DNA from 3 places in the Pseudomonas trivialis genome. Region 3 is predicted to be linked to each of the others. Evidence: predicted binding sites of a transcription regulator. Region 3 holds the regulator's gene; each other region holds the start of a gene.

Region 1 (10,492 bases), 1.7 Mb from region 3:
ACCCGCGCGCGCTGTTCGGCGCGCTGGTGACGGCGGGCATTGTTTACATGGCGGTAGGTGTCGCCGCGTCCACCGTGCTGCCGATGGACAGACTGATGGCGACCTCGGCACCGTTGCTGGAAGTGGTGCGCGCCTCAGGCTTGAACATCCCGCCCAGGCTGTTTGCGTTCATTGCCCTGGTGGCGGTGGCCAACGGCGCGTTGTTGACCATGATCATGGCCAGCCGCCTGACCTACGGCATGGCCCGCCTGGGCCTGCTGCCCGAGCCACTGTCGCGGGTGCTGCCCAAGCGGCGTACGCCCTGGGTGGCAATCATCGCCAGCAGCCTGGTGGCCATTGCATTGACGTTGACCGGCACGCTGGCGGCCTTGGCGCAGACGGTGGTGCTGTTGCTGCTCTTTGTGTTTCTGAGCACTAACCTTGCGGTGCTGGTACTGCGCCGTGACACCCTCGACGTCGACCATTTTCGCGTGCCCACCTGGGTGCCGGTGCTGGCGATTGTGTCGTGCCTGCTTCTGCTCAGCCAGCAGAGCCTCGACACCTGGTTGCGGGGCGGCGCGCTGCTGCTGTTGGGCATGCTGTTGTACGGCTGCAACCGGCTGGCGACCCGGCCTAAAGCTTGAACTGGCGGGTCAGTTGATTGAGGTCGGTCGCCAGCTTGGTCAGCTCGGCCGTGGCAATCGCCGTCTGGTTCGAGCCTTCGGAGGCCTCGCTGGACAGGTCGCGGATACTCACCAGGTTGCGATCCACTTCGCGCGCGACCTGGGCCTGTTCCTCGGCGGCGGTGGCAATCATCAGGTTGCGCTCGTTGATCTGGCTCAGGGAGTCGGTGATGTCGCCCAGCACTTTTCCGGCGCCATTGGCCATGTCCAGGGTCTGGCTGGCTTGAGCGCTGGTCTGGTTCATCGACGACACCGCATTGCCCGTGCCCGTCTGGATCGAGCTGACCATCTGCTCGATTTCCTGGGTGGATTTCTGCGTGCGATGGGCCAGGGCTCTCACTTCATCGGCCACCACCGCGAAGCCACGACCGGCTTCACCGGCGCGCGCGGCTTCAATGGCGGCGTTCAAGGCCAGCAAGTTGGTTTGCTCGGCAATCGCCCGGATCACGTCCAGCACCTTGCTGATGTCGTTGGCCATGGTCGCCAGCACTTGCACTTCACCGGAGGTGGACTGCACGTTGGCGACCATCAGGTTGATGGCCGCGACGGTGTCGTTCACCTGATTGCGCCCCGCGATGGCGGCCGAGCTGGATTGCGCGGTCAGTTCGGAGGTGGTGGACGCGTTGCCTGCGACTTCTTCCACGGCTGCAGTCATTTCGGTGACGGCGGTGGCGGCCATTTCGATTTCATGGTTCTGCCGCTGGATAGTGCGCGACGCGCCCTCGGTCACTGCGTGCATTTCTTCGGCGGTGGCCGCCAGTTGCGTGGAGGAGTCGCCGATCAGCGCCAGTGCATCACGCAGATTCGATTGCATGGTGGCAATGGCTTTTGACAGCTGCGCCGCTTCATCGGAGCCGTCCACCTCGATGCGCTGGCTCAAGTCATTGGCGGCAATGCGTTGGGCCATCAGCAGCGATTGATTGATCGGCACTGTGAGACTGCGGGTGTAAAGCCAGGCCAACAGTAAAGAGGCGGTTATCGACAGGAGCAGGAACACGCCGACGATCATCAGTGTTTGCTCATAAACGTCATCGGCCTCCTGTCCGGCTTTTTTTGCTTTGTCCTGGTTAATGCTGATGAGTTTTTTCAACGCGGTTTCGACTTTGTCCGCGGATTCTTTCATGGGCCCGTTTGATACGGCGACTGCGCCTTCCAATTGTTGTGCGCCAACTAAGGCAAGGTAATTGTCCTGGATTTTAAAATAGTCGGTTTGTATCTCCCGCAACTGCGCAAACGCTTCCTGGCCTTGCGGTGTGACGATAAAGTTTTTCAAGGACTGCGCGTATTGATCGACCAACTGCCGCGATTGCTGGATATCGCTCACCGCTTTGGTCCGGCGCTCCTGGGGCTCGATCGGGTTGCGCACCCGTGCGTTGTTGGATCGGATGGCGACAAACTCCCGGTCCAGTTGGCCCAATAGTTGTACGCTGGGTAATATGTTGGTTTCGACATATTTCTCTGCCGTTCTAAGCAGTCCGGCTTGCCTGAGTGCGAGCAATCCCATCGCAATAATGATCAGGCAGAAAAAACCGAAACAAACAGCAGATCGCGGTGCGAGATTTAGCTTTCGCAAAAACATGTCAACTCCTCAGGTGTGGGCGCTTTCACCCGTGGAATTAATATCGACACTCTTGTTCGGAACTTTAAGTTTGTTCGAAATATAGTTTTGGCTGTTGGGTGTTGCAGTTAGTCAATAATAATTAGATGTCCAATTGTTTCGGTATTCACGAAGGATCAGTCCTGCACCCACTGCACACTGTCGAACACAAAGCCCGGGCTCAGAAAACCCTGGCCCGTCTTGCCCGAAGCAACGCCAATCTCCAGTGAATTTACTCCTGCATGCAAGGCCGTGGACGGCACATTGATGTCGAACACGGTGTTGTTGCCTCGATACGTCCCACGGGTGATGCCACGGCTGTGGGGCTGGTTGGAGGCCGGCAGCACCGGCGCCGTCCACTGCTGATTCACGCTCACCGTCGGCCGCCCGCCAGCCTGGGCCAGTGAGATGAACAGGCGCAGGCGGTAAGCGCGCAGCTCATTGGCAGCCAGGACGAACTGGATGCGCGCAGGGCTGTTGACGTCGCGCCATTGCGCGGCGGGGAAGGCGTCGGGCTTGCTGGTGCCAACGCTGTAGGTGACGGGCGCCCAAGGGGTCATGCGTGCATCACTGGGATGGGCGGAGGGCAGCAGACGCGCATTGAGAAACCCGGCCGGCGTGCCATCGGGTGTGCCGATCTGCCATTTCACCTGACCCGCTGGCGGATGTGCCTGCAAGCTCGCCTGACTGGTAGCGCCTGCGCTGATATCCACCCAGCTCTGCGCCACCTCAAGTTCACCCTGATACAGCGTCATGCGGTAATGCCCCGGCCGCACCCCCGTCAACTGGAACCGCCCGCTGCCGTCGGCCCGCGCCCAGTATTGGGCGTTGCCATTGCTCAAGCCCACCACTGCCGGCAGTCCATGGGCCACGCCGCCAACCTGGCCGGTAATGGCACCGCGTTCTGCGCTGCCCACAAAACCTGCGAGTCCCAGGCGGTTGTCGACGAACCCCAGGTCGGTCAACGCCGCGCCGGGTGCGTCACCGTCGGTGAACAGCAGCCCGTAGACGCCGTGCAGGCCGCCGCGATAGGGCTCGGTCTGGGTGTGGTTGGAGAACATGTAGTTGTACAGCTCGTGGGTGACGGGGGTTTTCTGCGTGGCGATGTCCTTGAAGAACGGGCCGCCCGCGCTCAGCTCGCGGTTGCCCATCAGCATGTACACCGCCACCCCCGGGCCTTTGACGCCGTGCAGGGGGTCATCGATCATCGGTTGCGCCGAATAGAACTTGGAACTTGTGCGCCCGTCGGCCAGCAAAAACACGTCCTTGCCTTCGATGGCCGTGCCGACGTTGGAGTCGGTGCCACGCTGTGCCTTGGGCAGCTTGCTGACATCCAGCCGCGCTACAAAGCGCAACTCGCCCACCGGCAGCAGCGTCGGCGCGTAGGTCGCCATGTAGATCGCCGCGCGCCCTTTATCGGCCAGGTAGTAGTGGATCAGCTCTCCCGAGCGCGCGCTGATCACAATCACATCGCCCACAGTGCGCGCCTCCACCTGAGCACTGCCAAGGCCCGAAGCAATCTGCGAAGCCTTGGGTTCGGTGGTCTGCAGTTCGTTGCCGCGATAGCGCATCGAGACCAGGTCTCCATTGTGCGTGTCCACGCTGAAGACCAGGTTGGCGCCGGTGTCGACCACGATGTGCGAGTCACTGCGGCTAAAGCCGAAACCGGCGGCGTGGGCCTGGGCTGCCAGGGTGCACAGCATGATCAGCATGAGACGTCGCATCAGCTTTTCTCCAGGTTCATATGGCCCGCACCGGCATTGCGGGGCACCTGCAGGCGCACCTTCTCGGGCGCCTGCGGTGCCACAAGGTACTGGCGGTATGGGCTGAACGCCTCCAGTGCCGCCGCGTCCTGCGGCCGATAATCGTCGCCACTCTGGTGCTGCTGGTTCGGCACACAGGGCCTGCCGATGGCTGCCTGGCAGGCGTTATCGGCGGCGGAGGCGAAGAGGGCGAAGGCGGTGCCGGGCTGGCGGGCATCGTTGAACAGCGGGTGGGACACGTCGTCGAAGACATTGCCTTCCACCAGCAGATGGGCGCTGGCGGTGCGCGACATGATCGCGCCCTGGTAAGTCAGGTGGGCGAACACATTGTTGACCAGTTGCGCACGCACCTCGGCATCGCCCATTCCCCCGGCGTGAGGCGCACGCCCCGAGGTGTCGTGCACGTAGTTGCCCACCAGCGTCAGGGTGTCGTGGTGACCGAGAAACAGCCACACCCAGTAGTGGTGACCGTCACAGGTCGCCGAATAGGGCGTGCGGCCGTCGAATTCGTTGTTGGAAATCGTCACATGAGTGGCGCTGCCCCAGCCGCTCACGATCATCTGCCGACCGATCCGCGCGAAGGTGTTGTGGTCGATCCATACGCCATCGGTATCGTCCAGGGTCAGCGCATCACCGCCCCAGACCACGCGGGGGTTGATGTCCGAGAGCGTGAGGTTACGCACGATGACATTGCGCGCGCCGCCGCCGATGAACAAGCCCATGCCCTGGATCCCGGCATGGGCGCCCACGCCCAGCAGCGTCTTGTTAGAACCGACCTTCAAGCGCTGCAGGCCGGCCTTGTCATAGCTCACCGTGGCCGGCGGTTTGGACTGGCAAAAATGGTTGGCGCCGTCGATGGCCCACTGGCCACCGCCCTTGGGGCAGGCATTGGCCATGCAACCGGCCTCGGTCACCCGGGCGCTGCCGTCGGTTACTACTGAGCCGCGAAAATCGAACGAGTGGTCCAGAGCGATCACGCGCGGCGTGGTGTCGGTGCAATTGCCGCGCGCATCGAAGCGGTCGCACAGGGCGTTTTTCAGCTCGGCTGGGGTGGCGGGGTGCACGGCGGCGGCCTGGTCACCGCCGCTGACCCCTTGGGCAAAGCCTTCAGGCGCGTCAGCAGCGTGACACAGCGGCGCCGCCAGCAAACACAGGCAGAGCACAAAAGAATTTCGACGCATCATCGGCATGTTCCTGAGTGGCCTACTGCAGGCCGGCCATCATCCAAATACCCGGGGGCTTTTTCAAATGGTTTGAAACCGATTGCGATGTTCTTCAGCTGCTGTTCAGTTGCGGCAAACCGGCGCTGTGGCTAAGGAGCTTGTTGTGGCTCGCGGTTTTTTGTTGTGAACAGGCTTGTTGTGGCGAGCGGGCTTGCCCCGCGTTGGGCTGCGCAGCGGCCCCAAAAGCCATGCTCCGCGCGGTGTCAGGCACACCGCATGTTCCTTGATGGGGGGCGCTACGCACCCCAACGCGGGGCAAGCCCGCTCGCCACAACAAGCCCGTTTGCCAAGAAAAAACTGCTCCTACAACAAGCTCGATTGCCACAAAGCCGTGCCTCACGGCACCAGTTCAGCTTTGGTCAAACCATACTCCCCCAGCGAATACAGCAAGGTCCCATACCCCAACTGATCGTAGCCGCCGCTGTCGGGGCCGTAGTCGCCGCCGCCGCCTTCGGGTTGGACCTTTTGCGCGAACGCTTTCACATAAGGCGCGTTGAGGCCCTTGAGTACCACGTAGTGGTTATAGAGCAATTCCCAGATCGGGCGGATATCGCCACGCTTGTCGGGCGAGATCACCTTCTGCTTGAACGCGCTGTTGATAAATGTGGTGAACGGCACTTCATGGTTCAGGTTGTACTTGGCCACATACTCGGCGCCTTGCAGCACGCGGTTGTTCTGGTAGCCGAACAGATCGTCGCCCTGGCTCCAGGCCATCTGGCAGAAGCTGCCGAGCAGGGCGATGTCGAGCATCGTGTGGGCCTGGTCGCGGCCGCTTTCCTGAACCTGGCCCAGGCCCTCGGGGTAGAGCTTCCACACCGCGTGCTCGATGGCGCCATTGCCGGCCCCGTGCTTGAAGTAGTCGACGGCTTCGTTGTAGAGATCGCGGCGGTCGGTCAGCACGCCGATGGCCAGGATCGAGTTCATGTTCGCCAGGTCCCAGTTGGCCCAGTGGTGATCCGGCAGCATGCCGTCCTGATGCACCAGGAAGTCATGGTTGATGGGGTAGAACACGCTGAGCATCATGCTTTGAAAACGGTGAAAGTCCTCAGCCTTCCATTTCGGGTAGCCGCGCAGGATTTCCCCGGCATTGGCCAGTTGGTAACCGTACAAGCCTGCCGCCAGGGACCTGCCGTTTTCGCCCTCGATGCCGGTGAGGGTGGATGCCCACTGGTCGAGGATACTCACGGCCTTGTCGGCATAGGCCGCATCGCCGGAGATCTGCCAGCGCAGGGCCAGGGCATAGGCTGCCGCGGCGTCGTTGAACAGTTTGTTGTAGTTGTTGGGGCCGCCGGAGGTACGGTAAACCACCGGCACCGGGTTGGCTTGCCAGGTCAGTGACGCGTGTTTGTTGTCGATCAGCTTCTGCCAACCCTCCAGCCAGGGATGGTTATGGTTGGCGATTTTTTCGCGAATACGCGTGAAGTCCTGCTGGGTCTGCAACAGGCCCGGGTGCACGAACGCGCCCGTGTGGGAGGTGGAGGCGAGGGCGCCGAGACTCATCGACAACGCGCCAAGCAGCACGGCCCCTTTGGATAATTGATGGATACCGCGCGTTGCCTTGAGCAGAACGTTCATCGTGTTGTCGCCTCTGTATGTGGAATCCTGCGCTGCGTGAACAGCATGACGTAAAGCACCGGGATCAGTCCCAGCGTGACCAGGGTGCCAAGCGCCAGGCCGCCCATCAGGGTGATCGCCATGCCTTCCCATAGCGGCCCGGCAAACAGCATCAGCGGGACCAGCCCGATGATGCAGATCAGTTTGGTCATGACGATGGGGCGCAGGCGTTTGACGGCGGCATTCACCACCGCGTCGTGCACCGCCAGGCCGTCATGCAGTTCCGCTTCGATGCGTTCGAGCAGCAGCACCGCGTTGTTCACGATAATCCCCGCCAGTGACAGCAGACCGAACGTGGCCATGAAGCCGAACGGGTAGCCGGTGATCAGCAGCGCGGCCGCCACGCCGATCAACACGAACGGGATGGCCGAGACCACGATCAGCACCTTGCGCAGCGAATTGAATTGCCAGACGAACAGCAACAGCATGGCCACCAGCGCGTGGGGCAGGTATTGCAGGAGCGCCTGGTTGGCCTCCGCCGAATCTTCGATCTCGCCGCCCAACTCAATCCGGTAGCCGGGCGGCAGGCGCAGGGCGGCCACTTGTGGCGCTAGCCGTTCGACGATGGAGGTGGCGGTCAATCCCGGGTTGTGCCCGACCACGGTGATTGCGCGCTCCTGATTGCGGCGCACCAGGGTCGACGGTTCGCTGGACGCACGAATCTGTGCAATCGCAGTCAGCGGTACGGGTGTAGAACCATCGGCCGGATACACCAGAATGCCGCGCAGGTCGGGCGCGGCGCCGCTCACCGCCGCCGGCTCGCGCACCACCAGCGGCACGCGGGTTTCACCGTCCTGCAGGGACGAAACCTGAAGGCCGCCAAAATGCAGTTGCAGGGCCTGGGCGATGGCTTGGGTGTCCACGCCGGCGCGGCGTGCGCCGGGTTGATCAACCTCGACGGTGTAGCGCGTGAGTCGCGTGCTCCAGTCGTCGCGCACATCCAGGGTGCCCGGCACTTGCAGCAGGGCGGCTTCGATCTGCGCAGCGAGGGTGCGCAATACGTTTTCATCCGGGCCGATGATGCGATAGATCGCCACGCCGACCTCGGTGGTGCCCAGGGAAAACCGCTTGGGCTCGGCGCGCAGCTCTGGGTGTTGCTTGAGCAGGTAGCGGCGCACGTTGGCGATCTCTGCATCGATGTCGCTGCCGGCCTTGACGCTGACGGTGAAGTACGCGGTCTCCGGCGCCGGCAGCGGCGGGTTGAGGCCCAGCACGATGCGCGGCCCGCCGTCGCCGACGTAGCCGATGCTGTCGACCACCGCCGGCTCCTTGCTCAGCCACAAGCTGATCTCGCGCACGCTTTGCAGGGTCTTGCGCGAACCGCTGCCCGGCTCCAGGGTGATCGGCACCTGGAACTGCAAACGGTCCGACTGCGGCAAAAAGTCATAGGGCACGCGCATCAGCTCGAACACGGCGGCGGCCAGCAGCACCAGCATCGCTATCAGGAACAGCAGCTTGTGCTGCAAAACGCGGCAGATCACGGCGCGATAGCCACGGTAAAAGCCGCTGTCGTAACCCTCGTCCGCCGCCTCGTTGGGTGCGGCCCTGGTGAAATACAGGCACAGCAGCGGCGTCACCGTGATGCTCAGCAGCCACGAGCCGAGCAGCGTCAGCGCCAGCACGATGGCCAGCGAGCGCAGGTATTCGTTGGTGCTGGTCTGGCCCAGAAAGAACGGCGAGAACGCCAGCACGATCACCAGCGATGAGGTCAACAACGGAATCGCCAGGGTGCGCCCGGCCTCCACGCAGGCCTGACGACGCGCCTCGCCGGCATGCAGGCGGCGCTCGATGTCTTCGGCAATCACGATGCCGTTGTCCACCAGCAAACCGAGGGCGAGGATGATCGCCGCAATCGACACGGTCTGCAGTTCGACGCCGAGCATGCGCATGGCTATCAAGGTGCCGAGAATGGTCAACGGCACGATGGCCCCCACTACCAGCCCGGTGCGCCAGCCGAGAAACAGCATCACCACCGCCATCACAATGACCACCGTCTCGATCATCACTTGCTTCATTTTGCTCATCTGCAGATCGACCACATCCGCCTGGAACGTCACCACATGGGTGGCAAACCCCAGCGGCAATTGCGGTTCCAGCTGCGCCAGACGGCTGCGCAGCGCGGCGCCGAACTGCTGGATGTTCTGCCCGGCCGCCATGGACACGGCCAGCACCACCGCGTCCTCGCCTTGATAGATCGCGGCAGTCTGCGGCGGGTCGGCGGCCATCACCGACACCTGCGCGATGGCGCCGAGCGCGACCGACTGCGCACTGCCGGCGGCGCCCGGCAGCTGGATCGGCAACTGGCGCAGTTGCTCCACGCCGAGCAGTTCGCCGCTGACGGTGAGGGTGGTGCTCTGCCCGCCGATCTCGGCGATGCCGCCGGGCGCCAGCACGTTCTGTTGCTGCAACTGCTGGAACAGCTGCTGCGGTGACAGGCCCAGCCCCGCCAGGCGCTGCGGGTTGAAGTCGATGGACAGTTGTTGCTCCTGCACGCCGTGCAACGTCACCTGGCCGATGCCGGGCAAGCCGCCCAACTGATCGCGCAGGCGTTTGAGCGGCCCGCGCATCTCGCTCATGCTGTAGCCGGGCGCGGTGACGGCAATGGAGGCCACGGCGACCCGGCCGAAATTGTCATCCACAAAAGGCCCCTGGGTGCCCGGCGGAAAGCTTGCACCGGCCTCGGTCGCCTTGTTGCGCACCTGTTGCCACAGCACGCCGAGGTCCTTGATGTCGTCGCGGGCGGTCACCTGGATGACCACGCTGCCGGGGTGGATTGTGGTGGCGATGGTTTTGATCTGCGGCAACTCGCGCAGTTTTTCTTCGGTAGGCCGCGCCAGCAGTTCTTCCACGCGCTCGCTGGGCAACCCCGGGAACTGGATGCTCACCAGCGCATCGCGGATGGTGACCGACGGTTCCTCCTGAGTCGGGAAACCAAGGAAGGTGGCCACGCCCGCCAGCAGAATCAGCAGCGCGCTGAATAACGTCAGGCGGCTGGCATTCAAGGCATGCAGGGTCAGGTTGCTCATTGGGTGACGCTCAAGCGGCTGGAGGATTGCAGCAGGTTGACGGGCTGGCCGTCATCGAGAAACGCGACGCCGGTGGTTACCACTTGTTCGCCGTCCGCAAGGCCCGCGTCGATGGCGACGCGACCCTGGTCGATCAGGCCGATGCGGATGTCGCGCAGCGCGACCTTGCCCTTGGCCGGGTCATACACGAATACCTGCACCTGTCTGGGGTCGGCGCCGATGCGCAGCGCCTGGGTCGGAATCGACAGCGGCAACGGGGCGCCACTCACCAGATTCACTGTGAGGTTCACGCCACTGGGCAGCGCAAGATCGTTGGCGAGCAGGCGAAAGCGTGCGCTTTGCACCACGCCGTTCTGCGCGCGCATCGACAGGCCCTCCAGCACCAGCGGCAGGCTGGAGCCGGGCGCGCTCGGGTCGGTGGCGACGGCGCGATCCCCCGGTTTGAGGCCGATGGCCTGTTCCACCGGGATCGGCACGATGACCTGCGCGGCATCCGCGGCCTCCAGTTCCATCACCACCTGACCCGGCGACAACTCGCTGTACAACTGCGCCGTGCGCGCCACGATGCGTCCGTTGAACGGCGCAACAAGCTGGCCCTGGCGCTGAT
Region 2 (10,492 bases), 140 kb from region 3:
TTGGCGTGTTCTATCTGCTGTCGATCTCCATCGTGATTTCGGTGGTGCCGTGGAACGATCCGCTGCTGGCCTCCGTGGGCTCTTATCAGCGTGCGCTGGAACTGATGAACATCCCCAACGCCAAATTCATGGTCGACCTGGTGGTGCTGATCGCCGTGGCCAGTTGCATGAACTCCTCGATCTACATCTCTTCTCGGATGCTGTTTTCCCTCGGCAAACGCGGTGATGCGCCGCGCGCGCTCAAAGCTACCTCGGCGGCGGGCGTGCCCCGGGCGGCGGTGATCGCGAGCACCATCATCGGTGCGGGCATCACGCTGCTGAGCTATTTCATGCCGGCCGGGCTGTTCCAGTTTCTGCTGGCCAGCTCCGGCGCCATCGCGCTGCTGGTGTATCTGGTGATCGCGGTTTCGCAATTGCGCATGCGCCGTTTGCTGCTGCGGCAGAACGTTGAGCTGACCTTTCGCATGTGGCTGTTTCCCTGGCTCACCTACCTGGTGATTGTGTTCATCTGCCTGGCGCTGGGGGTGATGATGGTGACGCCGGACCACCGCCTGGAAGTGTCGTCGACGATTGGCCTGGCGCTGGTGATTTCGTTTATCGGCCTGATCACCGCGCGCCAGCACGGGCCGGCGGTCAAGCCGGTAGCGCTGGAGCAGTCCTGATCAGCCGCTGGGGAGTGACTGCCATGGCACCTGATGCGCCGGCCTGCCAGACCATCGGCTTTTTACTGCTGGACCAGTTCACCTTGATTTCCCTGTCCTGCGCAGTCGAGCCGTTGCGCATGGCCAATCAACTGGCCGGCGAGGAGCTGTATCGCTGGCAGACCCTGAGCCTCAACGGCCAGCCGGTGTGGGCCAGCGATGGCGTAGCGGTCACGCCGGATGCGTCCACTCGCGACTCGCTCAGCCTCGACGCGGTGGTGGTGTGCGGCGGCATCGGCATTCAACAGGCCGTGACCGCCGAGCATATCGCCTGGCTGCGCAACCAGGCGCGTTTGCATTGCCGGCGATTGGGCGCGGTGTGCACCGGCAGTTGGGCGCTGGCTTTGGCGGGGCTGCTCGACGGCTTCCAGTGCAGCGTGCACTGGGAACTGATGGCCTCGATGCAGGAAGCCTTTGCCCGCGTCACGGTGAGCACCAGCGTGTTCACCCTTGATGGCAACCGTTTCACCAGCTCCGGCGGCACCGCGCCGCTGGACATGATGCTGCACCTGATCAGTCGCGATCATGGTCATGAACTCTCGGCGGCGATCTCGCAGATGTTCGTGTACGAGCGTATTCGTAATGAACGCGACCAGCAGCGCGTGCCCCTCAAACACCTGCTCGGTACGCAGCAGCCGAAGTTGCAGGAGGTGGTCGCGCTGATGGAAGCCAACCTGGAAGAGCCCATCGAACTGGACGACCTGGCGGCCTACGTGCAGGTCTCGCGGCGTCAGTTGGAGCGCATGTTCCAGCGTTATCTGTTTTGCACGCCGTCGCGGTACTACCTCAAACTGCGCCTGACCCGCGCGCGGCAACTGCTGATGCAGACATCCCTGTCGATTGTCGAACTGGGCGTGATCTGCGGCTTCGTGTCGACGCCGCATTTTTCCAAGTGCTACCGCGATTTTTTCGGCGTCGCCCCCAGCGACGAACGCGCCGACATGCGCCTGCACCCGCCACTCGCCTCACCGCCCCCGCTGCACGCCCCCGCGCCGGCAACCCCCAGAAGCACCCTGGAACAAGCCCGAGACGAACCGACCTTCGCCAGCGTGCGCATTCAACGGCGCTGAATTACCGAATTGGAATCTGTGTGGCGAGCGGGCAAGCCCTAATGCCGTTCAGTTAAGCGCAGATTCCCTGTGGCGAGCAGGCTTGTCCTGCGTTGGGCTGCTCAGCAGCCCCAAAACCAGGCGCTCAGCCGTATCAGGTACACCGCGTTTTGCTGGATTGGGGGAGCTTCGCCCCCCAACGCGGGGCAAGCCCGCTCGCCACATAAGCCCACAAATTTTCCTTAACTGAACGGCATTGGGGCAAGCCCCAATGCCGTTCAGTTAAGCCAGCCTGATGTTCAAAGCAAAGAGCGGTGTGACTTTTTCGGTGTACATATCCGTTTCTGCGGTAACGGCCGCTGGCGGTTCCGCCCTTACGGCGGGTCACTTTGGAAAAGCCCCAAAGTAACCAAAGGGCTCTTGCCCCAACACTCGGCACCTCGCCTAGGCTCGGTGTGCCCGAACGCAGGCTTTGGAGCGTGGGCCGCCGCGATGGGCCATCCATGGCCCAGCGCGGCTAACCCGGCGTCCTGCCGGGTTACCCACGCTCCAAAGCCTGCGTTCGGCCAGCGTGTTTGACGGGGCGCCTAAGATCAAGATCAAGAGCGCGGCGGCCTGAGAGCCGACCGAAATGGTTTGCCGAACGCTGTACAAAATGTGGGAGCTGGCTTGCCTGCGAAGGCGGTAGTCCAGCAAATATTGAGGCTAATTGACCCAGAGCTTTCGCAGGCAAGTCGCAGCGCCGCTCCCACAGGGGGTTTACGCTTAACTGAACGGCATTGGGGCTTGCCCCGCGTCGGGGCGCGAAGCGCCCCCAAATCAAAGAAAACGCCGTGCACCTGACACTGCGAGGCGCCTGGTTTTGGGGCTGCTGCGCAGCCCAACGCGGGGCAAGCCCGCTCGCCACAAGACACCGTCCACCCAGTCAACCCCAATCAAATGTGGGAGCTGTCGAGCCCCAGCGAGGCTGCGATGGGATCGCCTCGGTGTACCTGCCAGACCGAGCCGCCTGCATCGCAGCCTCGCTGAAGCTCGACAGCTCCCACAGGAGATCGGCTGCGTTCATGGGTTTATGGCAGGCGCATGCCCATCTCGAAAGCCCGCGTTTCAAAGCCGAACTCTGTGTACAGGCGGGCGGCTCGGGCGTTGAATGGCCACACCGTCAATCGCAGGTCCTGAGCATTCTGTTCGATAGCCCACTGTTTGACGCGCTGCACCAGGCTACGCCCAATCCCTCGGCCCCAGAACGACTCGGCCACACACACCGAACCGATCCGCACCACATTCATCGGTTGCATCAGCGGCCCGGCGCTTGCCGATACGCTCGCGGTGATGAACGCCACAGGCTTTTCACCGGCTTCGGCAATGAACACCACATGCCCCGGCTTTTCGAAAAGGCCCGACCAGTGCGGTAAATCGCGGGAAAAGTGCTGGGTGGGCGGTGCATAAATATCCGGCCGCGCGGTGTGGTGCACGTCGTTAAGCAACTGGCCCAGCTCGCACATGCTCATCGCGTCATCCACGCTTGCGCGTCGGCAGGTAATAGCTTCGTCCATGATGGGTAATACCTCGTTCAGTCTAAAGCCATCACCGTACACGCGTCCTGCTCTGCACCGCCAGATCCAGCGCTTTCTGCATGTCCAGCCGCGCCGAGCGCCCTATATCCTTATCTGTGCGTTGGTAGTTGCGCTCCGACGGCAGGATGGGGGCGGTCAGGTCTTGGGCGTCGCTGCGTTCAAAGTCGTTTTTCTCGCCGATGGCCATTGAGCTGCGGCGCAGCAGCATGCGCAGTTGCTCGGGTTGCAGTTGCGGGTTGATCGACAGCATCGCCGCCAGCAGCCCTGCAACCATCGGCGTGGCATAGGAGGTGCCGCAATGCACCGCGCCCTCCTGGCCAACATCGCGGGTGGAGGCGTGGGTGCAGGCGGCGGCGGTGATGTCTACGCGCATGTCCACATTCGAGGAGCTGCGCGTCACCGCATACGCCGGGTCATCAACCGCCAGCCCGCTGCGCTCGCCACGCTGATGCCCGCCCACCACCAGCAATTGCTCGGTGATAAACGAGGAGGGCAGGCGATAGTCATCCGTGCCGGAGAACGCCGAGCCATTGCCGGCGGAGTTCACCACGATCACATCGGGATGCTCCTTGCGCAGCCAGAGGAAAAACTCCTCGAGCAATTCTTCATAGCCGCTCATGGCGATGCCCGAGCGCAGCAGGGAATCGACGTCGTCCCCGTTGACGTCCTTGGCGCCGACGCGATGGATGCCCCAGCTCCAGTTGAGCACGCGCACGCCGTCTTCCACCAGGTTGACCGATGCGGCGATATTGGCCGTGATGCCCGCATCGGAGTCACGGTCGACGATCACCTCGAAGCCGCCGCTGGCCTTGTCCAGCCCGCGCAGCAAACCACTGTTGCCACCGTCATCCCAGCGTGCGGCGAGAATGCCCGCGACCGTGGTGCCATGGCCGTCCGGCGCGCTCGTGTCACGCGCATACACGCACGTGCGCCTGGTCGCGCAGGCTCCGAGGTAATCGGCAAAGTCGGCGGTGTCGAAATCCACCCCGCGCTCGATCACCCCCACGCGCACCGGTTGCGGCAGGATCGGCGAATGCCGGCCCGGCAGGCGGCTCTGGTAATAAGTCACAGCGTCGAGAAAGCGATTGGCCGCCCACTCGTCGGAGTCCGCCGCCGGTTTGTCGGGCTTCTCACGCGGCGCAGCGGCCTCGGCCTCTTCGGCGGCGGATTCTTCGACCACCACCGCATCGACGCTGGTCTCGCTGCCCAGACGCAACACCAGCGCGTCGCGCTGCACCAGGTCCCTGGCGGGCAGGCGCAGTTGGAACAGGTTCAGCGGCGCGATGCTGCCGACCACCGTCGCCCCATACTTGCGGGCCAGGCGCTCGGCTTCCTGGCGGCCATCGTGGTCTTCCTCGATCAGCACACTGACCAGGTCGACGTAGGTGGTCAACCCGTCCATGTTCTTCGCCACTTCGCTGGGCTTTGCCGCCACCACATGGCTGTTGCGCAGGCTCAGCCAGGCAGCGTTGCTGGCGCGGGCACCGTCCTCAAGCCACACGGGGCCGCTTTGATAGTGGCTGCTGTCCAGATGTACACGAAGGATATTGCCGTCACGCTGCAGCGCGCTTGCCGGCAGGGCCGTGGCGCCCAGTTTGAGTGTCGGCATGGCGTCACTCAGGCCGCGTGCGGTCAGGCACCAGGCTTGCTGACGGTTTTCCAGCAGGTCGCCGCAACGCTGCAGATTTTGCAGGCGCAACGGTTCCTGGGCGGCGGCGACCGTGCTGGCCGCCAGGGAGAGGAGGGAGGCGAGGGCTGCGGTTTTCAGAGGCATGAGCCAGGTTCTTTGCCGGAGAGGGTATTTCTCCGACTCCAACGGGGCGGGCTTCGTTCAGCGTGCGCCGAGCTCAGCCCCGCAGCCTGTGGGTTACAACTGGAACTTGCTCACTTCATGCTGAAGGCTGGTGGCCAGGTTCTTCAGGCCGCCGCTGGTCTTGAGCAACTCCTGCACCGACACATTGTTCATTTCCGCCATTTGCGCCGAGCGCTCAACGTTGCGCGCAACGTCCTGGCTGGCCATGGTCTGCTCACGCAAGGCGAAGGAGATCTGATCGACCACCTGCAGCACTTTCTCCGAGCTTTCACGAATTTCAACGATGGCCGCACCGGCGGTACCCGCCGTTTCCACGCCCTGGCTCACTTCGAGCACGCCACCGCGCATGCTTTCGACGGTTTCGCGCACGCCGGCCTGGATTTTCTCGATCATGATCGCGATTTCCTTGGTCGATTTACCGGTGTTCTGCGCCAGCAGGCGCACCTCATCGGCTACCACGGCAAACCCGCGCCCTTGCTCGCCGGCCCGGGCCGCTTCGATGGCGGCGTTGAGCGCCAGCAGGTTGGTCTGGTCGGCAATGCCCTGAATCACGCTGATGATCGAGGAAATCTGTTCGGAGTGCTGGCCCAGCCCCGCCACCTGGGTGGAGGAGTGCTGCACGGTCCTGGCAATGCCGTTCATGCTCGACAGCGTATTTTCGATGACGCGCGCGCCGTCCTTGGATTGCTCGCCCGAACGGCTGGCAAGCTGGTGCGCCTCGTCGGCGTTTTCCGAGACGTGATGGATGCTCACGGTCAACTCTTCAATGGTGGCGGCCATCATCGAGGCCGATGTCGACTGCTCCTGAATCGCACCGGACAGTTGCTCCGACGCGCCGGAAATCTGCTGCACCGACAACACCAGTTGGTTGGCCGCTTCGCTGATCTGTTGAATCATTTCCCGCAGGCGTTTCTGCATGCGGTCGAAGGCTTTGGGCAACTCGTCATGGCTGCTGGTGTCGATCACCGTATCCAGCTTGCCGTTGGCAATTGCGGTAGCGGCATCAATCGCCAGTTGCAGGCGCCGAGTGGTGCTGCGGCCCAGGGAGGTGGCGAGGATCAACGACAACACAGCCGACAGAATGCCGCCCACGATCAGGATCGTCAGCGCCATGTGCTTGGCATCGATCATTTCCTGGCTTCTTTGCGCCAGCAGGGCGGTTTCGGTGGCGGTGATTTCAGCCAGGGTCGCACGCATGCTGTCCATCTTGGCCTTGTCTGCGCCGGCGGTGATGCGCGCGTCCAGTTCGTCATCGGGCAGTTTGCTTGCGGTGAGGCTTCTGCGCAGGGCGATGATCGGGTCGATGTCTTCGGCCAGCCAGCGTTTTTGCGTCTCGCCCAGGGTGGCCAGGCGTTGTTGCTGCGCCGCGTTATCCGCCGTCAGGCGTTTGAGCAGCTCCAACTTCTCTAAAAAGCGTTTTTCGCCGGCTACCAAAGGTTCCAGAAAGTTGTCTTTGGACGCGATGACGAAACCGCGCATACCGGTTTCGATATTAATCAACTGTTCCAGTGCCAATTGTGCGGCGCTTAATACTTCATAAGTGTGCACGTTACTATTTGTAGCATCTTCTACTGTTTCGAAGCCTTTATAGGCGCTCCCCACCAATAAACCGATCAGTACAACGACTGCGGTAAAACTTGCATAAAGTTTTTGCGAGATGCTTAGTTTGCTGAACATGATGTTCGGTCCTGAAACGTGCCTATCCATGGCATGTATATTGGGATTGTTGTGTGTTTCGGGCAGGGATTAAGGGCTCCGCAATTAACTATCGGCCGTGTTTTTGTCAACTTTAGAAGCGGCCTGTAAATGATGCGATAGTTCACTGCTTTTTTGCTTTTTTGCTTTTTACGTTTTTCCATTAACCCATAGGCAGCCTCTCGCCGCAGCGGGAGAGGCGCCTGAAATCAGCGGACTAACGAGCAATCATCCCGGCAGCCTGTTCGGTCGCTTCAGTGGTACGCGTTGCCAGCTTGCGCACCTCATCGGCCACCACTGCGAAACCACGTCCGGCCTCGCCGGCACGCGCCGCCTCAATCGCGGCATTGAGTGCCAGCAGGTTGGTCTGGCTGGCGATGCTCTGAATCGTCCCGACAATCTGCGACAACTGCGCAATGTTGGTTTCCAGCGTGCGCTGGTGCTCGACCTCCGCCGCGCGCAATGCTTGCTGCTCATGCTGCAAGTGCACATCCACCAGCGCGCCCACCACCCGCAGTGGCGCACCCTGCGGGTCGCGGCGCGTCTGGTCGCGCGCGCGGAACCAGCGGTATTCGCCAGTTTTCATCTTCAACCGGTATTCGATATCAAACGGCGTGTGTCCTGACTTGTCATTGAGGTGCGCGCCAAACGCATTCAGGCTGCGCTCCTTGTCATCCGGGTGCAGCCGGGAGGCCCAACTGTCCAGCACATCGGGAAACTCCTGCACCGTTTCAAAACCCAGCAGGCGTCGAAACTGAGGCGACCACCAGAAGGGGTTCTTTGGGTTCACCGGGTCGCCGGCAATCACTTCCATGTCCCACAAACCGTCGGAAAGCATCTCCCGGGCCAGTTCGAAGCGGGTGATGATCACGTCGTGTTCCTGATCGCGCTGCAACTGATCATGAATATCGCGCAACGCACCGGCTACACGGATCGGCGTGCCGCGCTCATCGCGCAGCGTTTCACCCTGGGCGTGAAACCAGCGGTAGGAACCGTCCTTCATCGCCAACCGATTGTTCACGTTGTACGGTGTGTTTCCCGACTTGTCGTTCAGATGTCGCGCAAAGGCGTCGAGCGTCGCCTGCTTGTCCTGCGGATGCAGGCGATCGGCCCAACTGGCCAACACGTTTGGAAAATCACGCTCGTCAGAAAAACCGAGCAGGCTGCGAAATTGCGGCGACCACCAGAAACGGTTCTTCGGATTGATCGGGTCGCCCGCCACCACCTCCATGTCCCAGAGGCCCTCGCTGGAGGCGCGGTTGACCAGGTCGAAGCGGATTTCGGAGGCCTGGGCGGAGGCGGCGGACTCGCGCAGCAACTCACGGGCAGCCTCGAGTTCGTCTTCGAGCTGGGTAATGCGTAATTGCGATTCACGGCTGGATGATTCAAGCACGGCCAGCGCATCAAGCACCGCTGGGGCGGTTCTGCGGCGGTCGATATGGGGCTGCTGGCCGCTTTTGATCGCCGCTGTCAGTTGGTGCAGGGCGCGACGGTCACGGTGTAGAAAGGCAAAGATGGACATAGCGTAAAGGCTCAATAAGTGATGCGGGCCTCATCCATGGCACCTTGCCATCTATGTCGACAGGTTGTTGAGAAACTGTACATTTATTTTGGTTTTGCATCGGTGTTTGACGCGTTGACTTGCTATTGGCGGGTACAGCCCCATAACTACCTGCATATCCATTCAGCGTGAGGGCAGACCATGACCAACCACACCGAAACCGCCATCCTCGCCGGCGGCTGCTTCTGGGGCATGCAGGACCTGCTGCGACGCTATCCCGGCGTGCTGCAAACACGCGTCGGTTACACCGGCGGCGATGTGCCCAATGCCACCTATCGCAACCATGGCGACCATGCGGAAGCGATCGAGATCGTGTTTGATCCGGCGGTGATCACGTATCGGCAGATTCTGGAGTTCTTCTTCCAGATCCACGACCCCAGCACGCCCAACCGCCAGGGCAACGACCTGGGCCCAAGCTACCGTTCGGCGATTTACTACCTGAGCGAAGCGCAACGGGACGTGGCCGAAGACACCGTGGCTGATGTTGATGCATCGAAGTTATGGCCCGGGCCGGTGGTGACCGAGATTGAACCGGCGGGGGAGTTTTGGGAGGCGGAGCCGGAGCACCAGGATTACCTGGAGCGGATTCCTGATGGGTACACGTGTCACTTTGTACGGGCGGGCTGGAAGTTGCCAAAGCGCGCCTGACCCGATACCAATCAGTATTGTGGCGAGCGGGCTAGCCCCGCGTTGGGGTGCGAAGCGCCCCCAATATCGTTCAGTCAAGCCAACGCAATACTCAAAGCGCCAAGATCAAATGTGAGGGCGTGCTTACCCGCGAAAGCGGTGGGTCAGTGAAGATCAATGGTTGCTGGCACGACGCCTTCGCAGGCAAGTCGTTATTCACGTTCGCCCCATTTATGGGATATCGCTTTGCGCCCTTCGCTATAACCTTATAAGCAACTGCCAATTAGACTTGAGCACGTGCAGTCCATGCCGTGATCGAGGATAACAACGTGCAAGAGATATTCAGCATCAACTGGCTGCTTTGGCTGTCAACCATGGCCCCGCTGACCCTGAGTGCAGGGCCTGGCAACTTGATGGTTGCGACCTCGGGCGCGCAAAGCGGCGTACGTCGTTCGGTGCGGTTTATCGTCGGCCTGGACATTACCTATTTCCTGCTGGCGGTGCTGGTGGGGCTGGGGCTTTACCACACGCTGATGAACAGCCCGCGGCTGGTGTGGGTCCTGCAAGTGCTCGGCAGTTTCTACATTCTGTGGCTGGGTGTGCGCCTGCTGCGTCGTCCGCTGAAAGCGCCCGGCGACAAAGCCATACACCTGCAGTTTCGAGACGGCATCGTCGTGCAGTTGGGCAATGTGCAGGGCATCGTGATGCTGCTGGTGATGTTTTCCACCTTCATGCCCACCGGAGAAACCAGCAGCAGCGCAGTACTGATCTTGAGCGCTGCGCTGATTTCGCTGAATTTCTTCTCCCATGTCGTCTGGGTATCGATGGGCTCGTCCGTACAAAGACTGATCCAGGCGCGCCCCAAAATGCTGGTGTTCCAGAACGCGGTGTTCGGGCTGATGCTGATCGCGGTGGCGGTGTGGATTTTCCTGCGCACCGGCCCGCTGTAAGGAGGTTGCATGACTCATGCCCATGCTGTTGTCTTCGCCGCACCCGGAGAGCCTCAAGTCCTGGATCTACAGGACTGCCCATTGCGTACCGCCGGCCCCGGGGAAATCACCGTCGCCATCGAGGCGGCCGGCGTCAATTTCATCGATGTGCATCGGCGCTCAGGGGCGCTTGAGGATGGCTCTGCCTTTCCAAGAAGCCTGGGCGTGGAGGGCGCCGGAAGGGTAGTCGACTGTGGACCGCAGGTGCGAGATTTGAGCCCCGGCGACCGCGTCGCATTCGTCGACAGCTCCACGGGCAGCTACGCCAGCCACGCCGTATTGCCCGCCACGCGCGCCATTCGACTGCCCGATGACGTATCCAGTGAAACCGCCGCCGCGTTGCTGTTCAAGGGACTGACCGCCGAATACCTGACTCATCGCTGCGTACCGCTCGCGCCTGACGATTGGGTCGTGTGGCATGCGGCTGCCGGCGGTGTGGGCAGCATCGCCACAGGCTGGTTGGCGGCCAGGGGCGTGCGG
Region 3 (10,492 bases):
TGGTGATCGTGCCCGGATTGCCGCCGATGCCGCCGGTCAACGCGCTCGACCTCAGCGCCTTGCTGCTGATCGCCGAGCAGGTGCTGATCGGCGCCATGCTGGGCTTTTCCCTGACGCTGTTCTTCCAGGCTTTCGTGGTCGCCGGGCAAATCATATCGGTGCAGATGGGCATGGGCTTCGCGTCCATGGTCGACCCTACCAACGGCGTCTCGGCAGCGGTGATCGGGCAGTTTTTGACGATGCTGGTGACCTTGCTGTTTCTGGCCATGAACGGCCATCTGGTGGCGTTCGAGGTGCTGACCGAAAGTTTCACCACCTTGCCGGTGGGGTCGGGGCTGGTGGTCAATCATTTCTGGGAAGTGGTGGGGCGCCTCGGCTGGGTGCTGGGCGCCTCGCTGTTGCTGGTGCTGCCGGCGATCACCGCATTGCTGGTGGTGAACATCGCGTTCGGCGTGATGACGCGCGCGGCGCCGCAGTTGAATATTTTCTCCATCGGCTTCCCGCTGACCCTTGTCATGGGCATGGTGATTTTCTGGGTCGGCCTGGCGGACATTCTCAATCAGTATCAACCGCTGGCGACCGATGCCTTGCAGTTTTTACGTGACCTGGCACGGGCGCGCTGAGCCATGGCCGAGAGCGAGAGTGGTCAGGACAAGACAGAAGACCCCACGGAGAAACGCAAAAAGGACTCCCGGGAAAAGGGCGAGATCGCCCGCTCCAAGGAGCTCAACACCGTCGCGACCATGATGGCCGGTTCCGGCGCCCTGCTGATCTATGGCGGCGGCCTGGCCCTGGATTTGCTGGAGCTGATGAAATACAACTTCAGCCTGCCGCGCGAGGTGCTGCTCAACCCCGACGCCATGGGCCAATACCTGATGCACTCGGGCAAGATCGCGCTGCTGGCAGTGCAGCCGATCCTGATCACCTTGATGCTGGCCGCACTGATTGGCCCAGTGGCCCTGGGCGGCTGGCTGTTCGCCGCCAGCAGCATGGCGCCCAAGTTCAGCCGCATGAACCCGGGGGCAGGGCTCAAGCGCATGTTTTCCGCCAAGGCGCTGGTGGAACTGCTCAAGGCCCTGGCCAAATTCATCCTGATCCTGTTCGTGGCGCTGGCGGTGTTGTCGTCGGATATCGACGACCTGCTGCGCATCGCCCACGAGCCGCTGGAGTCGGCGATCATCCACAGCTTGCAGTTGGTGGGCTGGAGCGCGCTGTGGATGTCCGCCGGGTTGATCATCATTGCGGCGGTGGACGCGCCGATCCAGCTGTGGGAGAGCCACAAGAAACTGCTGATGACCAAGCAGGAAGTGCGCGACGAACACAAGGACCAGGAAGGGCGGCCGGAGGTCAAGCAGCGCATCCGCCAGTTGCAGCGTGAAATGTCCCAGCGCAAGATGATGGCCTCGGTGCCCGACGCCGACGTGATCATCACCAACCCCACTCACTACGCCGTGGCCCTCAAGTACGACCCGGAGAAAGGCGGCGCGCCGATGCTGCTGGCCAAGGGCAGCGACTTTACCGCGCTGAAGATCCGTGAAATTGCCGTGGCCAACGACATCCTGCTGCTGGAATCGGCGGCGCTCGCGCGCTCGATCTTCTATTCCACCGACCTGGACCAGGAAATTCCCGCCGGCCTGTACCTGGCCGTGGCGCAGGTATTGGCCTACGTCTATCAGATCCGCCAATACCGCGCGGGCAAGGGCAAACGGCCGGACCCGCTCAAGGATCTGCCGATTCCACCGGAGCTGCGACGCGATTCTTGACGCCGTCTGGCCTCACAGTGCTGCATTTCTCCTTCCCTATCACTCGTCGTTGGTCAGCGTCTACCTGTCAACTTTGACAGTAGCCAGTCGCGCCTGTGCGCGGTTCCATTGCACCAGAAACTGTACGCAGGTCGTGAGGGATATACAGGGAGAGCGGTGTTGAAGGTGTATAGCGGTGCTGTCAAATCCTACGATCCGATCAGAGCCGAGTGGGTGATTTGGTCTGATGATTGGAAAGATGAGGTATTTGTCGACAAGAGGGATTGGGGCAGGACTGAGTTTTCGATTGGCCAGCAAATGGCATTCCGAATGATCCATCGACCCAAAGGCCCGTACGCGCTGCCGCCGATCGGATCAGCCACACCAAAACCTTGATGACGCAAGGCGCCAACGGCGCACATCCAGCCTTTACACAAACCAGAATGTGGGAGGGGGCTTGCTCCCGATAGCGATGGATCAGTCACCTCGCGGTTGACCGACCCACGGCTGTCGGGAGCGAGCCCCCTCCCATATTTTTGATCCTGCCGCCAAAACCAAAGTTGGACAGCTTCTTGCAATACCGCCTGCAAGTCGCCTCCCGGCGTCAAAAGTTTGCTTTACGTTACGAGGAATACCGGTGGTGGATCGCTCTCAAATGTTCGGCACGGCCCGTACGACCCTGACTGACCTTTCGCGGGGCAATCTGGGTGTGCCGTTGTTGTTGCTGGTGATGCTGGCAATGATGATGTTGCCGATGCCGCCGTTTCTGCTCGACGTGTTCTTCACCTTCAACATCGCGCTGTCCGTGGTTGTGTTGCTGGTGTGCGTATACGCCCTGCGGCCGCTGGATTTTGCCGTGTTCCCGACCATCCTGCTAGTGGCGACCCTGCTGCGGCTGGCGCTGAACGTTGCGTCCACCCGAGTGGTGATGCTGCACGGCCAGGACGGCCATGCCGCTGCCGGCAAGGTGATCCAGGCGTTCGGTGAGGTGGTGATCGGCGGTAACTACGTGGTCGGTATCGTGGTGTTCGCAATCCTGATGATCATCAACTTCGTGGTCGTGACCAAAGGTGCCGGGCGTATTTCCGAGGTGAGCGCACGCTTTACCCTCGACGCCATGCCCGGCAAGCAGATGGCAATCGACGCCGACCTCAATGCCGGCCTCATCGACCAGAACCAGGCCAAGTCCCGCCGCCTGGAAGTGGCCCAGGAAGCCGAGTTCTACGGTTCCATGGACGGTGCGAGCAAATTCGTGCGTGGCGACGCCATCGCCGGCCTGCTGATTCTGTTCATCAACCTCATCGGCGGCATGGCCGTGGGTATCTTCCAGCACGGCATGACCTTCGGCGATGCCGGCAAGGTGTACGCCTTGCTGACCATCGGTGACGGTTTAGTGGCGCAATTGCCATCACTGTTGTTATCCACAGCAGCGGCCATCATGGTGACCCGTGCTTCGGGCTCCGAAGACATGGGCAAGCAGATCAGCCGGCAGATGTTTGCCTCGCCCAAGGCCCTGGCCGTGGCGGCGGGCATCATGGCGATCATGGGTATCGTGCCGGGCATGCCCCACGTGTCGTTCCTGACCATGGCGGCCCTGGCCGGCGGCGGTGCTTACCTGTTCTGGAAAAAACAGAACGCGGTCAAGGTGCAGGCCCTGCAAGAGGTGGCGCGCCAGCAGGAATTGCTGCCATCCCCGGCCCGCGCCCAGGAAACCAAGGAGTTGGGCTGGGATGACGTGACTCCTATCGACATGATCGGCCTGGAAGTTGGCTACCGCCTGATTCCTCTGGTGGACCGCAACCAGGGTGGCCAGTTGCTCGCGCGGATCAAGGGGGTGCGCAAGAAGTTGTCCCAGGACCTGGGCTTCCTGATGCCCACCGTGCACATCCGTGACAACCTCGACTTGGCGCCCAGCGCCTACCGTCTGACCCTGATGGGCGTGATTCTCGCCGAAGCCGAGATCTACCCGGACCGGGAGCTCGCGATCAACCCGGGCCAGGTGTTCGGCAGCCTCAACGGCATCACCGCCAAAGATCCGGCTTTTGGTCTGGACGCGGTGTGGATCGAAGTCAGCCAGCGCAGCCAGGCGCAATCGCTCGGTTACACCGTGGTGGACGCCAGCACCGTAGTTGCTACCCACCTCAACCAGATCCTCTACAAGCACTCCCACGAGCTGATCGGTCACGAGGAAGTCCAGCAATTGATGGGTTTGCTGGCCAAGGCCTCGCCAAAACTCGCCGAAGAGCTGGTGCCGGGCGTGCTCTCGTTGTCGCAGTTGCTCAAGGTGCTGCAGGCGCTGTTGGCCGAACAGGTGCCGGTACGCGACATTCGCAGCATTGCCGAGGCTATCGCCAACAATGCCGCCAAGAGTCAAGATACCGCCGCGCTGGTGGCTTCGGTGCGGGTCGGATTGTCCCGCGCAATCGTGCAAAGCATTGTAGGGCTTGACTCCGAGCTGCCTGTTATCACCTTGGAGCCAAGGTTGGAACAGATTTTGCTCAATAGTATTCAGAAGGCAGGATTAGGCCAGGAAGAGGGCGTTCTGCTGGAGCCAAGCATGGCTGAAAAACTGCAGCGTTCGTTGATCGACGCCGCACAGCGCCAGGAAATGCAGGGCCAGCCGGTGATTCTGCTGGTGGCAGGCCCGGTCCGAGCGATGTTGTCGCGGTTTGGACGCCTGGCAGTACCGAATTTGCACGTATTGGCTTACCAGGAAATTCCTGACAATAAGCAAGTGACTATCGTCGCGACAGTAGGGCCCAACGGCTGAGGTAGTGGGTTATGCAAGTGAAGCGTTTTTTCGCCGCCGATATGCGTCAGGCCATGAAACTGGTGCGTGATGAGCTGGGCGCCGATGCTGCCATTATCGGCAACCGCCGCATCGCCGGCGGTGTGGAGCTGACGGCTGCCCTGGATTACACCCCCCAGGCCCTGGCGCCACGCGTGCCGAACATGGAACTCGAAGACGAGCTGCGCAAGACCGCCTCGCGCATTGTGTCGGCCCAGGCCGAGCTCAGCATGCGCGGCGACAGCGACACCACCACCAATCGCCAGCTGTTCGCCGGCCTGCCGTTGACCGCTGCCGAGCCGCTGGTGGAGCCGACTTTCGTCGAGCCGCCGCGTCCTGCCGCACCGGCCCCGGCTGCCGCCGTCGACCAGCGCGTGTTCGATTCGATGCGCTTTGAACTCAACGGCCTGCGCGAACTGCTCGAAGTACAACTGGGCTCGCTGGCCTGGAACCAGTTGCAAGGCAGCAAGCCGCAACAGGCCAACCTGTGGCGTCGCCTGCAACGCATCGGCCTGTCTGGCCCGCTGTCGCGCGACCTGCTGGCGCTGACCGGCAACATCGAGGAGCCCCGTCAGGCCTGGCGCATGCTGCTGGCGCACTTGGCGCGAATGATCGCCACCCCGGAAATCGAACCCCTCGAAGAGGGCGGTGTGATCGCCATGGTCGGCCCTGCCGGCATGGGCAAGACCACCACCCTGGCCAAGCTGGCCGCCCGTTACGTGCTCAAGTACGGCGCCAACAACATCGCGCTGGTGAGCATGGACAGCTACCGCATTGGCGCCCAGGAACAGCTCAAGACCCTCGGCCGCATTCTCAATGTGCCGGTGACCCACGTCGACCCGGGCCAGTCCCTGGCCAACGCCCTCGACCCGCTGCTGCGCAAGCGCGTGGTGCTGATCGACACCGCCGGCCTGCAAGCCAGCGATCCGGCGTTGCGCATGCAGCTGGAAAGCCTGGCCGGCCGTGGGATCAAATCGAAAAATTACCTGGTGCTTGCAACCACCAGCCAGAAACAGGTTCTTACCGCTGCGTATCACAGTTACAAGCGCTGCGGTCTGGCCGGCTGCATCCTCACCAAGCTCGACGAAACCGCGAGCCTGGGCGAGGTGCTGAGCCTGGCAATCAGCCATGAATTACCGGTCGCCTACCTGACCGACGGCCCGCGGATCCCGGATGATCTGCATCTGCCGCGTCGTCATCAGTTGGTCAGCCGTGCCGTGAGTGTGCAAATGCAAGACGAGCCTAGCGAGGAAGCGATGGCTGATATGTTCGCCGACCTTTACCACAACCCGGCAAAACGGGTCGGTTGAGGCAGGATGAACACCGTGAAATGTACCTACATCGATGGTCTGCAAGCGATTCAAGCGGCCAAGCCATGTAGCCTGCGTCTAAGCAAGACAAGGTAAAGAAATAAAATGGGCAGCATGCATCCCGTACAGGTGATCGCGGTGACCGGCGGCAAAGGTGGCGTCGGGAAAACTAACGTGTCAGTGAATTTGTCCCTGGCCCTGGCAGAGCTTGGCCGTCGCGTCATGCTGCTGGACGCTGACCTGGGCCTGGCGAACGTGGACGTTCTGCTGGGGCTGACCCCCAAACATACCCTCGCCGATGTGATCGAAGGGCGCTGTGAGCTGCGCGATGTGCTGCTGCAGGGGCCCGGCGGGATCCGCATCGTGCCGGCTGCCTCCGGCACCCAGAGCATGGTGCACCTGAGCCCGGCGCAGCATGCCGGCCTGATCCAGGCGTTCAGCGATATCGGCGACAACCTCGACGTATTGGTGATCGACACCGCCGCCGGCATCGGCGAGTCCGTGGTCAGCTTTGTGCGCGCCGCGCAGGAAGTGCTGCTGGTGGTGTGCGACGAGCCCACTTCGATCACCGACGCCTACGCCCTGATCAAACTGCTTAACCGTGACTACGGCATGAACCGCTTCCGCGTGCTGGCCAACATGGCCCAGAGCCCGCAGGAAGGGCGCAACCTGTTCGCCAAACTGACCAAGGTCACGGATCGTTTTCTCGATGTCGCCCTGCAATACGTCGGCGCAGTTCCCTACGACGAATGCGTGCGCAAGGCTGTGCAAAAACAGCGTGCGGTCTACGAAGCATTCCCTCGTTCCAAGTGCGCGCTGGCATTCAAGGCGATTGCCCAGAAGGTCGATACCTGGCCGCTGCCCGCCAACCCGCGCGGGCATCTGGAGTTCTTCGTCGAACGATTGGTGCATCAGACAAGCGCGGGTCCTGTGCTATGACATCCAGCGGCTACAACCTCTATAAAAAATCGGCACGCGACAGCCAGGGCGAACTGATCGAGCGCTATGCGCCGCTGGTCAAGCGCATCGCCTATCACTTGCTGGCACGCCTGCCGGCCAGTGTGCAGGTCGAAGACCTGATCCAGGTCGGCATGATCGGCTTGCTTGAAGTGTCGACCAAGTACGATGCGAGCAAGGGCGCCAGTTTCGAGACGTATGCGGGTATTCGCATACGTGGCGCGATGCTCGATGAAGTGCGTAAAGGGGATTGGGCGCCGCGTTCGGTGCACCGCAATACGCGGATGGTCAGTGACGCAATTCGCTCAATTGAAGCAAAAACCGGTCGCGACGCTAAAGATCATGAAGTTGCGGCCGAACTCCAATTGAGTCTCGATGATTATTACGGGATTTTGAACGATACCTTGGGCAGCCGCCTGTTCAGTTTCGACGACCTGTTGCAGGACGGCGAACACGAAGGGCTGCATGAGGATGGCGCGAGTGCGCATATGGAGCCGTCACGCGACCTGGAAGATGAACGTTTCCAGGGTGCACTGGCGGACGCCATTGCCAACTTGCCGGAGCGTGAGCGCCTGGTCCTGGCGCTGTACTACGACGAAGAGCTGAACCTCAAGGAAATCGGTGAGGTCCTGGGGGTCAGCGAATCGCGTGTCAGCCAGTTGCATAGCCAGTGCGCAGCCCGTTTGCGGGGGCGTTTGGGAGAGTGGCGCGCGCGCTGACAGGCAGTGTGGGGACACTGCAGACGATACCGCGAGGGTCACGACCTTCGCGGGTTCGACCCGTGGTGGACCCGGCAGTCCTTTTTGTGTAACGCCTGTTGATTGAAATGGCGCGTCCAGGTGCTGGGCGCGTTTAAGACTGCTTGGAGGTCGAATTGGACAAGAACATGAAAATCCTCATCGTTGATGACTTCTCAACGATGCGGCGGATCATAAAAAACCTGTTGCGTGACCTTGGGTTCACAAACACGGTCGAGGCGGATGACGGCATTACGGCGATTCCGATCCTCAACAGCGGCAGCATCGACTTTCTGGTAACCGACTGGAACATGCCGGGCATGACCGGCATCGACTTGTTGCGCCACGTGCGTGCTGACGAAAAGCTGCGCAGCCTGCCTGTACTGATGGTGACCGCCGAAGCCAAGCGTGAACAGATTATCGAAGCCGCCCAGGCCGGGGTAAACGGTTACGTAGTCAAGCCATTCACGGCATTGGCGCTAAAAGAGAAGATCGAAAAAATCTTCGAACGCATCCACGGCTAATGCCATCGCGGGGGAGCTATGGAGCAGAAAGAAACAACATTGGGCGATTTTGAGTCGACCCTGAAAAAACATGCTCACCAGTTGGTCGACAGCCTTGAAAAAGGCCATTTCGGCGACGCGGTGCAGTTGATCCATGAGCTTAACCAGACCCGTGACCGCGGCCTGTACCAGGAAGTGGGCAAGCTCACGCGCGAGCTGCACAGTGCGATCGTCAATTTCCAGATTGACCCGCACATGCCCCAGGCCGAAGAAATTTCGCAGATCACCGATGCCACCGAACGCCTGTCCTATGTGGTCAAGCTGACCGAGGCGGCGGCCAACCGCACCATGGACCTGGTGGAAAACGCCACGCCTCTGGTCAATGGCATGGCCACCGAGGCCCATGCGCTCAGCCACGACTGGGGGCGCTTCATGCGTCGCGAAGTGGGTGCTGAGGAGTTTCGTGAACTGGCCCGCCGGGTCGACGGTTTTCTGTCGCGCAGCGAACAGGAAAACCGCACGGTGGCGAGCAACCTCAACGATATTCTGCTGGCCCAGGATTACCAGGACCTCACCGGTCAGGTGATCAAGCGCGTGACCCAACTGGTTACCGAAGTGGAAAGCAACCTGCTCAAACTGGTGCTCATGGCCGGGCAGGTCGATCGTTTTGCCGGCATCGAACATGACCGCGCGGCGATCCTCTCGGAAAAAGATCCACAAAAACATCTCGCCAAGGGTGAAGGTCCTCAGATTCATGCCGATAAACGTGAAGACGTTGTGTCAGGTCAGGATGATGTCGATGACCTGTTATCCAGTTTAGGCTTCTAAGGAGCACCCACATGAGCTTCGGCGCCGATGAAGAAATCCTTCAGGATTTCCTTGTAGAGGCCGGCGAAATTTTAGAGCAACTGTCCGAACAACTGGTCGAGCTGGAAAGCCGACCGGATGATGCGAACCTGCTCAATGCAATTTTTCGCGGTTTTCACACTGTAAAAGGGGGCGCCGGCTTCCTCCAGCTCCATGAGCTGGTGGAGTGCTGCCACATCGCCGAGAACGTGTTCGACATCCTGCGCAAGGGTGAACGGCAGGTCGACTCGGAGTTGATGGACGTGATTCTCGAAGCACTGGATGCGGTCAACGGCATGTTCAGCGAAGTGCGCGAACGTGCCCCGATCACCGCCGCCACCCCGGAACTGCTGGCCGCCCTGGCGCGTCTGGCAGAGCCGGCTGCCGAGGCCCCCGCCGTAGCTGCGCCTGCACCGGTGGCCGAGCCTGAGCCCGAGCCGGATGTTACCGACAGCGAGTTCGAACAGTTGCTCGATTCGCTCAACGCCGTGAAGGCCGAGGCCGAAGCACCGCAAGCGCCACAGCCACCGGCTGCTGCACCTGCCGCGCCGACCAGCGAAGACATCACCGACGCCGAATTCGAATCCCTGCTCGACCAGTTGCATGGCAAGGGTCAGTTCGCTGCCGACGCCGTGGCACCGGTCGCCGCGCCGCCCGCAGTTGCAGCGAGCGCCAGCACCGATATCACCGACGACGAATTCGAAGCCTTGCTCGATCAACTGCACGGCAAGGGCACCTTTGCTGTCGATGCCTTGCCGGAAGTCGCCGCGACGGCGCCTGCCGCTGCCGCGCCAGCCGCCCCTGCTGCCGGCGCAGCACCGGCCGGTGACGGGTTGATCAGCGATCACGAATTCGAAGCCTTGCTCGACGAACTGCACGGCAAGGGCAAGTTCACCGAAGTGGCCCCGGCCGCAGCGGCGACTGCTGCGCCTGTGGCCGCCAAACCGGCACCTGCACCCGCAGCCGCTCCAGCCGCTCCAGCCGCCAAGCCCGCACCGGCACCTGCCGCAGCACCTGCACGCGCCCCGGCTGCCGCCGTGGCCGAAAAGCCAGTCACCACCGAAGCCGAGACCACCGTACGGGTAGACACCGCGCGCCTGGACGACATCATGAACATGGTGGGCGAACTGGTGCTGGTGCGTAACCGCCTGGTGCGCCTGGGCCTGAGCAGTGGCGATGAAGCCATGCAAAAGGCCGTGTCGAACCTCGACGTGGTCACCGCCGACCTGCAGACCGCGGTGATGAAAACGCGCATGCAGCCGATCAAGAAAGTCTTCGGCCGCTTCCCGCGCCTGGTTCGCGACCTGGCACGCCAGCTCAAGAAAGAAATCAACCTGGAACTGGTGGGCGAAGAAACCGACCTCGACAAGAACCTCGTCGAGGCCCTGGCCGACCCGTTGGTCCACTTGGTGCGCAACGCCGTCGACCACGGCGTCGAAACCCCTGAAGAACGTGAAGCGGCGGGCAAGTCGCGCAACGGCAAGGTGATTCTGGCGGCCGAGCAGGAAGGCGACCATATTCTGCTGTCGATCACCGATGACGGCAAAGGCATGGACCCGGCGATTCTGCGCAATATCGCGGTCAAGCGCGGGGTGATGGACAAGGACGC

The links. Region 3 encodes FliA, which starts transcription of late flagellar genes. Its sites were predicted from a motif close to CTAAAGTTTNNNNNNNNNNNGCCGNTAA; they were not measured.
Region 1: the regulator FliA is predicted to act here: its motif matches at 2,282-2,309, upstream of VRB54_RS09480 (methyl-accepting chemotaxis protein).
Region 2: the regulator FliA is predicted to act here: its motif matches at 6,906-6,933, upstream of VRB54_RS15895 (methyl-accepting chemotaxis protein).

What each region holds. Positions count from the first base shown of each region.
Region 1 is NZ_CP142151.1:2,108,859-2,119,350, forward strand. It holds gene VRB54_RS09475 (APC family permease) at 1-623, shown strand, start outside; gene VRB54_RS09480 (methyl-accepting chemotaxis protein) at 613-2,241, opposite strand; gene VRB54_RS09485 (rhamnogalacturonan lyase B N-terminal domain-containing protein) at 2,397-3,983, opposite strand; gene VRB54_RS09490 (pectate lyase) at 3,983-5,206, opposite strand; gene VRB54_RS09495 (alginate lyase family protein) at 5,582-6,820, opposite strand; gene VRB54_RS09500 (efflux RND transporter permease subunit) at 6,817-9,885, opposite strand; gene VRB54_RS09505 (efflux RND transporter periplasmic adaptor subunit) at 9,882-10,492, opposite strand, start outside.
Region 2 is NZ_CP142151.1:3,638,645-3,649,136, reverse strand. It holds gene VRB54_RS15915 (amino acid permease) at 1-662, shown strand, start outside; gene VRB54_RS15910 (GlxA family transcriptional regulator) at 686-1,771, shown strand; gene VRB54_RS15905 (GNAT family N-acetyltransferase) at 2,821-3,306, opposite strand; gene VRB54_RS15900 (S8/S53 family peptidase) at 3,338-5,101, opposite strand; gene VRB54_RS15895 (methyl-accepting chemotaxis protein) at 5,195-6,817, opposite strand; partial or broken gene VRB54_RS24660 (methyl-accepting chemotaxis protein) at 7,062-7,283, opposite strand; partial or broken gene VRB54_RS24655 (PAS domain-containing protein) at 7,347-8,066, opposite strand; gene msrA (peptide-methionine (S)-S-oxide reductase MsrA) at 8,538-9,044, shown strand; gene VRB54_RS15880 (LysE family translocator) at 9,353-9,973, shown strand; gene VRB54_RS15875 (quinone oxidoreductase) at 9,983-10,492, shown strand, end outside.
Region 3 is NZ_CP142151.1:3,774,944-3,785,435, reverse strand. It holds gene fliR (flagellar biosynthetic protein FliR) at 1-623, shown strand, start outside; gene flhB (flagellar biosynthesis protein FlhB) at 627-1,763, shown strand; gene flhA (flagellar biosynthesis protein FlhA) at 2,398-4,512, shown strand; gene flhF (flagellar biosynthesis protein FlhF) at 4,524-5,840, shown strand; gene fleN (flagellar synthesis regulator FleN) at 5,946-6,779, shown strand; gene fliA (RNA polymerase sigma factor FliA) at 6,776-7,516, shown strand; gene VRB54_RS16455 (chemotaxis response regulator CheY) at 7,684-8,058, shown strand; gene VRB54_RS16450 (protein phosphatase CheZ) at 8,077-8,865, shown strand; gene VRB54_RS16445 (chemotaxis protein CheA) at 8,877-10,492, shown strand, end outside.